Regions from separate parts of the Rothia sp. HMSC075F09 genome, predicted to be linked through region 2. Evidence: predicted binding sites of a transcription regulator. Region 2 holds the regulator's gene; each other region holds the start of a gene.
What was found. The regulator LexA, encoded in region 2, represses DNA repair genes until DNA is damaged. The targets are predictions, from matches to a motif close to TCGAACANNTGTTCGA.
Positions count from the first base shown of each region.

Region 1: a site for LexA is predicted at 1,233-1,248, ahead of ruvA (Holliday junction branch migration protein RuvA). Genes of this name have one in related genera too.
Region 3: a site for LexA is predicted at 1,811-1,826, ahead of uvrA (excinuclease ABC subunit UvrA). Genes of this name have one in related genera too.

Region 1 covers NZ_KV801780.1:182,892-186,170, reverse strand. Annotated here, with positions in the region: gene HMPREF2749_RS02700 (YebC/PmpR family DNA-binding transcriptional regulator) at 1-169, shown strand, start outside; gene ruvC (crossover junction endodeoxyribonuclease RuvC) at 501-1,157, shown strand; gene ruvA (Holliday junction branch migration protein RuvA) at 1,389-2,009, shown strand; gene ruvB (Holliday junction branch migration DNA helicase RuvB) at 2,181-3,167, shown strand.
Region 2 covers NZ_KV801798.1:388,061-391,339, reverse strand. Annotated here, with positions in the region: gene HMPREF2749_RS09170 (LysM peptidoglycan-binding domain-containing protein) at 1-604, opposite strand, end outside; gene lexA (transcriptional repressor LexA) at 1,444-2,118, shown strand; gene HMPREF2749_RS08960 (ATP-dependent DNA helicase) at 2,364-3,279, opposite strand, start outside.
Region 3 covers NZ_KV801780.1:218,736-222,014, reverse strand. Annotated here, with positions in the region: gene HMPREF2749_RS02810 (MBL fold metallo-hydrolase) at 950-1,723, shown strand; gene uvrA (excinuclease ABC subunit UvrA) at 1,849-3,279, shown strand, end outside.

The sequences.
Region 1 (3,279 bases), on a different contig from region 2:
CAACGACGACCCGGTCTTCCGCCCGACCATGCAGGTCGACCTGGACGCCGAGGGCGCCAAGAAGTTCCTGAAGCTGGCAGACGCTATTGAAGAGCTCGACGACGTTCAGAACGTCTACTCGAACGCTAACGTCTCTGACGAGGTTATGGCAGAGCTGGAAGCTGAGTAATCACTCGGATTCTGATATCTGATGCTTGAAGAAGCCGCTCCTTTAACCGAGCCGCCGTAGGGTGGCTGGTTGGGGGAGTGGCTTCTTAGCGTTTGGGCTGTATTGCCTGCGATACCGCATTTTGGGGAGGCGCTGGGTACTTTTCGCGGGGCACGCGGTGACTGTTCTCGCGGTGACCGTGCTTGTAGTGACTGCTCTTGTAGCGACCGTGCTCGTGGCACACCCCAGTGCCGGGTGCTAGGATTCTGAAGGGCTAGAATCTAGAGATTCTATAGGGAGTTTGTCGAAAGGGGAGATGATGGCCGCCGCTCAACCTGCCGCACGCGATAGCATGCGCGAGAACCGTACCGCCGCCGCTGTGGAACGTGTGCCGGGTGCGACCCGCATCATGGGTGTTGACCCGGGTCTGACCCGCTGCGGCTTCTCCATGCTCGATATGACCGCCGACCGTAAGGCGCACTTCGTGAACGTGGGTGTTGCCGGCACAATCCCGGCGGAGTCCCTGGACCAGCGTATTCTCTGGATTTTCAACGCCGCCTCCCACTGGCTCGACACCTACAAGCCGGATGCCCTGGCGATTGAGCGTATCTTCGCTCAGGAGCAGGTGAACACGGTGATTGGTACGGCGCACGCTTCGGGCGCGGTGATTTCTGCTGCGGCGATGCGCGGCGTGCCGGTGTTCTTCCATACCCCCTCGGAGGTGAAGGCGGCGGTGACCGGTAGCGGCCGCGCGGACAAGGCGTCGGTGGGCCGCATGGTGACCCGCATTTTGGGGCTGGAATCCATGCCGAAGCCCGCCGATGCTGCCGATGCTCTGGCGATTGCGATCTGTCACGGCTGGCGTGGCGGCGGCATTGGTTCGGGTATCAACATGGCGGCCCAGACGCAGACTCACCAGGGTTCACGCCCGGCGCAGGCGCGCCGTGGCGGGTCGTTGACTCCGGCGCAGCGTGCCTGGATGGAGGCGGAGGCGCGTGCTCGCCGCTAGAGATGCCGCCGCTAGAGGTGCCTTCGTGGGCCTGTGTGCCGTTTCCTGCTGGCTCGTATGTATTCGCTAAGAAGTTCGAATATATGCTTGATTTCAGAAGAAATATTCTAATATACTTGTAGTGTCTCCCCGTTGAACTGGGGGAGTGCGTTCTGCGGGTGCCGGAGTTCCCGGTGCCCTCACACTGCCGCGACCCTCATTCCTGGGCGCGGTGTTGAAAGGTGGAGAGAAATGATTGCATCCCTGACCGGTCGTGTGGTTCAGGTGGGCCTTGATCATGCGGTGATTAACGTGAACGGTTTCGGCATGCTCGTGTACGCTACTGCGCGTACTCTCTCCAAGCTGCGCACCGGTGAGGAAGCTACCGTGCTGACCACCATGATTGTGCGTGAAGAGTCGATGACTCTGTACGGTTTTTCGGAGCCTGCCGAGCGTGAAGTGTTCGATATGATGCTTTCGGTTTCCGGTATTGGTCCGCGTATTGCTCTGGCGGTGTTGAGCGTTCACACTGCCGCTGAGGTGGAGCGCGCCGTGGCGACCGGTGACGATAAGGCGTTCACGAAGGTTCCCGGTATTGGCCCGAAGGGTGCCCGCCGTATTGTGCTGGAGCTTGCCGGCAAGCTGATTCTCAGCGATGGCCAGACCGATGAGCTGCCGCTGAGCCAGGGCATTGTCTGGAAGCCGCAGGTGCTTGATGCTCTCACCTCCTTGGGCTGGAGCGAGAAGGACGCTTCCGCCGCTATTGACGCTTACGTGCAGCACAACCCTGCCGCAGAGACTGAGCCGGTGGGTGTGGCTCTGCGCGGTGTGCTCGCCTCCTTGGGTACTCAGAACACGGTAGGCCGCCACTAGACGGCGCGCCCTATTCGACGTATCCCACTCAAACTTTTGTGAAAGAAGAATTCTATGAGCCAGAATCCCTATGAGCCGCAGCCCGCGGCGTCCCTGGTTTCCGGCGGGTATTTTCCCGGTCAGGTGCCCGGCACTCAGGCGTCTTCAGCTCCTACCCAGCGCCTGGTGGCGATGGAAGAAGAGCCTGAAGAGAAGATGATTGAGGCGGCACTGCGCCCTAAGTCCCTGGATGACTTTGTGGGTCAGCGCCGTGTGCGTCAGCAGCTGTCTCTGGTGCTGGAGGCTTCGAAGATGCGTGGCCGTAGCGCCGACCATGTGCTACTGTCGGGCCCTCCCGGTCTGGGTAAGACCACTCTCGCAATGATTATTGCGGCAGAGATGGAGGCGCCGCTGCGCATCACCTCCGGCCCGGCGATTCAGCATTCGGGTGATTTGGCGGCGATTCTGTCTTCGCTGACTCCCGGCGAGGTTTTGTTCCTGGATGAGATTCACCGTATGAGCCGCCCGGCTGAAGAAATGCTCTACATGGCGATGGAAGATTTCCGTGTGGACATTGTGGTCGGTAAGGGTGCGGGTGCGACTTCCATTCCGCTGGAGCTGCCGCAGTTCACCCTCGTGGGTGCGACGACCCGTGCGGGTCTGCTACCCGGCCCTCTGCGCGACCGTTTCGGCTTTACCGGTCACCTGGAGTTCTACTCGGTGGAGGAGTTGGAGCTGGTGCTTCGCCGTAGCGCGGGTCTGATGGACATGCAGATTACCTCCGAGGGTTTCACCGAGATTGCCGGTCGTTCCCGCGGCACGCCGCGTATTGCGAACCGTCTGCTACGCCGTGTGCGTGACTGGGCGCTGGTGAACGGTGTGGACCGCATTAACGCGACCGATGCCGCAACCGCGTTGGACATGTACGAGGTGGATTCGCGCGGCCTGGACCGTCTGGACCGTGCCGTGCTGGAGGCGCTGATTCACAAGTTTGGAGGCGGCCCGGTGGGTCTGTCCACCCTCGCCATTGCGGTGGGTGAAGAGACGGAGACCGTGGAGACGGTTGCCGAACCGTACCTGGTGCGTGAGGGCCTGATCGGTCGTACCCCGCGCGGTCGTGTGGCTCTGCCCGCGGCGTGGGAGCACCTCGGCTTGGAGGCCCCGGAGATTCAGCTCTAGACCCGCACCAGCTGATAACACTGTAGTAGCCCGTGGGAGGTATCCGCCTCCTGCGGGCTTCTCTGTACCCCGGCAGCTCTTCTGCAGGCGCGGCGCTCTTCTACCGGTTCTG
Region 2 (3,279 bases):
ACTCCATAATACGAACCACAGTATCACGGGTGTCACCCTGCGGATCCACCGCCTGAGCAATATCCCACAGGGTCTCGCCATGCTTGACCACAACGACGGTTCGAGTCACCGAAGCGTTCTCCACAGAAGCAGAAGCCGCCGGGCCAAAGAAGCTAATAGCACCGAGCACAATCAGCGCCGCCAAAGTCAGCAGAGGCAGCCCCTTCAGGAAACCGCGCACAGTACCAAGACGACGAATAGAAGCGGGAACCGCGCGCAGAAACTCGCCGCCCTTAGCCAGAAGAACACTCTTCACGCTAGGGGTCTGCGCATCAGAAGCAGTCTGCGCGCCAGAAGCTACAGAGCGAACCGGTGCCTGAATAGAGCCAGCAGGGGCAGAAGCGGCGGGAACACGAGTAGGCTGACCCACCTGAGCGGGGCGAGGCGCATGAGCCGCACGAGAAGAGCGAACAGACTGCGAAGACGCAGGCACACGAGAACGCCCCTGCATGGTGCGGGCCGACACGGTGCTGGCGGACGCAGTGCGGGCGGGGTGAAGTACCACCAAACCTGCCGGAAGGTGTGCAGAAGTGCCACGAGAAGCAATAGGTGCTGCAGTAGTCATTGTGGTTCCTTTCTCTCAGCTCGCCCCGGGGTTGCCCCGCGGGTCTAGCAATGCCGAGCGATACCCGCTCGGAGGTCCTAGTTGAGTGATAACTATGGAGTGGTGATTGTTAGGCGATAACTATTGGGTAGCTAGTCCCTAGTTAGGTCAGAGCGTCGGATGCACCGGGCTGCGCTGGGTCGCACTGGGTGACCCCGGAACCCCATCCCCTGCGCTCTCTCTTCGCCAGATGCTCCCTAGAGCATCCAAGGTAGATCATGCGAAGAGAGAGGCAGAGGATTCGAATACATTCGAACACCCATTCACTCTCCTCTCCCGAAAGACTCCGGGTTGAATCTTCGAATATTTTTCGAACATTCACCCGTAAATCCTGAATTCCAGGAGAGATTCAAGAGTATATACGAACTCTTGTTCTAAAGTCTAGCAGAGATGTACTAAAAATTTCTTCGAGTTTCGAAGAAAAAATCTAGAATATTTGTTTGAGTTTTTCGGTGTAGTGTTCTACACTGGTGTCAAGAGACGTTCCACACGCTCCTGATGAGTCCTACTCACAGCAGGTTTCTGTACCCGTTACAGCTTGGTTCTGTATCTAAATGCAGGTGCTGCTGACTGAGTTTTATAGGGCGGAGGCGCATACTCGTTGCCCGCGTATCGCTCCGGCACGGATAGAATTCCTCCACCCCCTGACGAGATAAGACCAATTTCAGCAGAACCAAAAAATTTTTAGGACACCATCGGAAAACGTGTGAAGCACCCATCCGTGCCCCGACCGGACTGTGTCTCAAACAGACTGCAGAGACCGGAATACAGAAATCGGGGCACAGACCGAAGGAAAAGAAATGGCAACAGCACCCCGTCCGGCGCTGACCGCGCGCCAGCAGAAGATTCTTGACGCGATCCGCACCGAGATTGAACAAAAGGGTTACCCGCCGTCCATGCGCCAGATTGGTGACATGGTGGGTCTTGCGTCCCTGTCTTCGGTCACTCACCAGCTCGGCCGTCTCGAGACCATGGGCTACATTCGCCGCGACCCCAAGCTCCCCCGCGCCATTGAGGTGCTGGATGAGAACGGCGTCGGCATCCACGGTAGCGCTTCCTCTTCCCTGCCCGAGCTGCCGAACTTCGAAGTCGGCGATGAGGACCTCGTACCCGTTCCCCTGGTTGGACGAATTGCAGCGGGCGGCCCCATTACCGCCGAGCAGTCCGTGGAGGATGTGCTTGCCCTGCCCCGCCAGCTGGTCGGTAACGGCAAGCTTTTCATGCTCAAGGTCAAGGGCGATTCCATGATTGACGCCGCAATCTGCGACGGCGACTGGGTGGTTGTCCGCGAGCAGCACACCGCAGACAACGGCGATATCGTTGCTGCTCTGCTCGACGATGAAGCAACCGTAAAGGTGTTCCGTCAGGTTGACGGCCACACCTGGCTCATGCCGCGCAACTCCAACTACGAGCCGATTATGGGTGACCGCGCAACCGTCATGGGTAAGGTCGTCTCCGTGCTGCGTAGTCTCTAGAAAACCACAGCCTCTAGAAGATGCAGTCTCTGAAAGACGCGGGCTCTAAACAGCCACAGCATCTCAAAGAAGCTGTTTTAAACAACACAGCCTCTAAAAGACATAGCTACGAGGCTTTTAGCTCTCTATAGAAATCACCCCGGTGATACGTAAACGTTCACGTATCACCGGGGTGATTTCTATATGTCTAAATCTATATGCCCAAAACGGGGCGGCGGCGCGGCAAGGAATGGATCTCGCCCGAGCTAACGCTCAATACTCGCCGAAAGACGAGCCAGCGCACCAATCACGGCTGCCTTATTCTGCGTCGACCACATCGGCGGCATCGCCTTCATCAAGAAACCGCCGTAACGTTTAGTCGCCACACGAGAATCCAGTACAGCCACCACGCCGCGGTCAGACACCGAACGAATCAGGCGGCCCGCGCCCTGCGCCATACGAATCGCCGCATGGTGAGCAGAAACCGCCATAAAGCCGTTACCGCGGTGACGGTTCACCGCCTCCGTACGAGCCTGCGCAATCGGGTCGTCCGGGCGGGGGAACGGAATGCGGTCCATCACCACCAGGCGGCAAGAGTCACCCGGAACATCCACGCCCTGCCATAGGCTCATCGTTCCGAACAGGCATGAGTCAACGTCCTCGCTGAACTCCTCCACCAGAGCCTTGAGCGAAGACTCACCCTGCAGAAGAATGTTCAGGTCGCTATGCTCACGCATGTACTCGGCGGCACGCTCAGCGGCACGCTTCGAGGAGAACAGGCCCAGGGCGCCGCCCTCCGACGCCTCGCACAGCTCACGCAGACGCTCCAGCTGACCCTCGTGCACACCAAATCCCGGAGGCTTCAAATCTCCGGCAACGTACATGATGCCCTGCTTGCGGTAGTCGAAAGGTGAACCCACATCGATACTCGTCCAGCGCGGCGCACCCTCCCCTTGCAGTCCCAGGGCAGCGGCTGCAACATCAAAAGAGTCACCCACCGTCAGGGTCGCACTCGTCAAAATCACGGTGCGGTCAGCGAACAGGCCGTCACGCAACTGCAGGCCAACGCTCAACGGAGCGATATTCAGGGTCGCCGGGTCGGTATCGGAAGCAGCCACGTAGCGGCCGTTCTCCCAACCACCCTGACGAGAAATCCACAGAACGTCCTGCTCGCCCGAAGCC
Region 3 (3,279 bases), on a different contig from region 2:
GTTGATTTTTTAGTGACACACTGTCTTGCATTTTGTGAAAATACGGCATTGACTAGGTATTTTGCTTTTTGAAAGGGGTTTTAATGGGTGCACTCAGTGAACCTGAATGTGGGGCTGATGTTATTGTTTTGTAATAAAACCTCTACTTTAGGGGGTACCTACAGGGGTAAAACAGACCAATTGATTTTGCCCTCGCGCGAATAATTGTGCAGATTTTGAACGGTGAGCAGTACATTTTTTCCGGTTAATGAAGTTGCAACTACTTGAAGATACTTTTACCTTAACCCTCTACTTCCGCGGAATACCGGGCTAAAACCGGGCATTGAGCCTTCAAGATTGGTGAGCATGAAGCTCAAGTTAAAGGTGCACTAAAGTGCCAAATGAGGGAAAATCTGAAATTGTTTTGGGTGAAATAAGTCACATCAAAACTCGAAAAAAATGAAATTGGTACGTATGGATACCCTAAAAAACACCTGTTTTTATTACAGAATGATTACAATGAGGTGTGGGTCACTAAATCTGGCTCTCCGTACCAAATGGGGTGGTAAAACAGCCCCCAAAAAGTTCGCTACTATTGAGTCATCAAGTAATCGTGAGATTTCTAAAGTCCTCGGGTTGCTTGTGTTTGAGTGAGTGATAGATACCCCTGGGTGTCATGAGAAGCGACTGTGTATCGATGCGCAGTCGCTTCTCTGTTTAACTTTTGAATTTCAGTGGACTTTTGAATTTCGCTGTTTGAATTTCGCTGAACCCTCAGCCGGGCGGGATCCAGCCGGAACCTAATCCGCGCTGAACCCAATCCGTACCGAGCGTGCTCCAGAATCTATTCCCTGTGCATCCCGCACAGGCAACCCGTACATGTATCCCGCGCGGTCAATGCCGAATGCGCTGATAGGGGAGCGAACCGCATAGGCGCATGCTGTGCGGTCACAACCCCTACACTGGAACTATGACTACTTACCCCGAACCCACCCTCATCTTTGAGAACCCCGAACTGACCGTCCGTGCGTTCAGCGTCTCCGAGATGGACAACAGCGTCTACCTCATCACCATGCGCGCCACCGGCGAGCAGGTACTCATCGACCCCGCAGACGACGCAGAAGAACTCTACGCCTACACCCTCGACGCGCTCCTGCACGACTGCCCGCAGCTCGAACTGGCAGACGGCGAAGAACGCCGCGTGCGCGTTATGGAGAGGGACGAGGACTTCAACTCCCTCAAGCCCCGCGCAATCGGTCTGACCGGCATCCTGGTCACCCACGGCCACTGGGACCACATCCGTGCCATTAAGGAGCTCGACCGCCTCACCGGTGCCGTCACCTCCGCAGGCGCCGCTGACGCAGCCGCTATTAAGGAGCAGGAAGACTACACCGTCGAAGAGGAGCTGACCGGCGGCGAAAGCTTCGACTTCTACCTCTCCGACACCGTCATCCGCGCCCTGCACGTGCCCGGCCACACCCCCGGATCCATCGTCTACACCCTCGAAACCACCTGGGAAGACGGCACCCCCGCAACCCTGCTGTTCACCGGCGACACCCTCTTCCCCGGCGGCGTGGGCAAGACCGACTCCCCGCAGCAGTTCGGCGAGCTCTTCTCCAACGTGCTCGAAAAGCTCTTCGGCGGCTTCGAAGACGACGCCATCGTACTGCCCGGCCATGGCCGCTCCACCACCCTCGGCGACGAGCGCCCCCACCTGGAAGAGTGGGGAACCCGCGGCTGGTAAACCGCGCCTGACAGTCCGCCTCATATAAGTGCTGCACCCTCATGCCTTCACCCGCCGCATAATCCGCTGGTGAAAGGCGTGAGGGTGTAGAATTTAAGTTCGAAGATAAGACGAAAGGATTTTCGATGACACCCCGCCCGGCACACGGTAGCACCGCACTCAAAGCGAACGACCTGACCAGTATCCGGGTTCAGGGTGCCCGCGAAAACAATCTCAAGAACGTAGACCTCACCATTCCGCGTGATGCGATGGTCGTCTTCACTGGCCTCTCCGGCTCCGGTAAGTCCTCCCTCGCCTTCGACACCATCTTTGCGGAAGGTCAGCGCCGCTACGTCGAGTCGCTGTCCTCCTACGCGCGTATGTTCCTCGGACAGGTCGACAAGCCCGACGTAGACTTCATCGAGGGCCTCTCCCCGGCGGTGTCTATCGACCAGAAGTCCACCTCCAAGAACCCGCGCTCAACCGTCGGTACCATCACCGAAATCTACGACTACATGCGTCTGCTCTGGGCGCGCATCGGCCACCCGCACTGCCCCGAATGCGGCGAAGAAATCACCCAGCAGACCCCGCAGCAGATTGCGGATATTCTGCAGGAGTACCCCGAACGCACCCGCCTGCAGATCCTCGCACCCGTCGTCAGCGCACGTAAGGGCGAGTTTGTGGACCTTTTCAAGGACTTGCTGACGCAGGGCTACTCGCGTGCCCGCGTGGACGGCGAAACCGTGCAGCTCTCCGACCCGCCCAAGCTCGCCAAGCAGTACAAGCACACCATCGAGGTGGTCGTCGACCGCATCGTCATTAAGGACGGTATTCACCAGCGCCTGACCGACTCCATCGAAACCGCGCTCAAGCTCGCCGACGGCCGCGTACTCATCGACTTCGTGGACCGCGAGCAGGACGACCCCGAACGCACCCGCTCCTTCAGCGAAAACCTCGCCTGCCCCAACAACCACCCGCTGCAGATTGACACCATCGAGCCGCGCGCCTTCTCCTTCAACTCGCCGTTCGGCGCATGTAGTGCCTGCGACGGCATCGGCTCGCGCCTGGAAGTAGACACCGAACTGCTCGTACCCAACCCCGACCTGACCCTCGGCGAGGGCGCTATCGCCCCCTGGTCGCAGGGCAAAGCAACCACCGAATACTGGCTGCGCCTGCTCGCAGGCCTGGGGGAGGAGCTCGGCTTCGATCTGAACACCCCCTTCAAGGACCTACCCGCCAAGACCCGCGCCGCCATCCTGGACGGCAAGGACTACAAGGTTGAGGTGTCCTACCGCAACCGATTCGGCCGCGAACGCCGCTACACCTCCGGATTCGAAGGCGTGAAGGCGTACATTAAGCGCAAGCACGAAGAAACCGAATCGGACTTTGCCCGCGACCGCTACGAACAGTACATGCGCCAGGTCGCCTGCCCCTCCTGCGGTGGCGCGCGCCTGAACCCGACCATCCTTGGCGTGAAGGTCGGCGGCCAGTCCATTGCAGACATTACCGACCTGTCCCTGGCTGACGCGCTCGCCTTCGTGCGCGGCCTGCAGCTCAGCGCCCGCGAAGCCAAGATT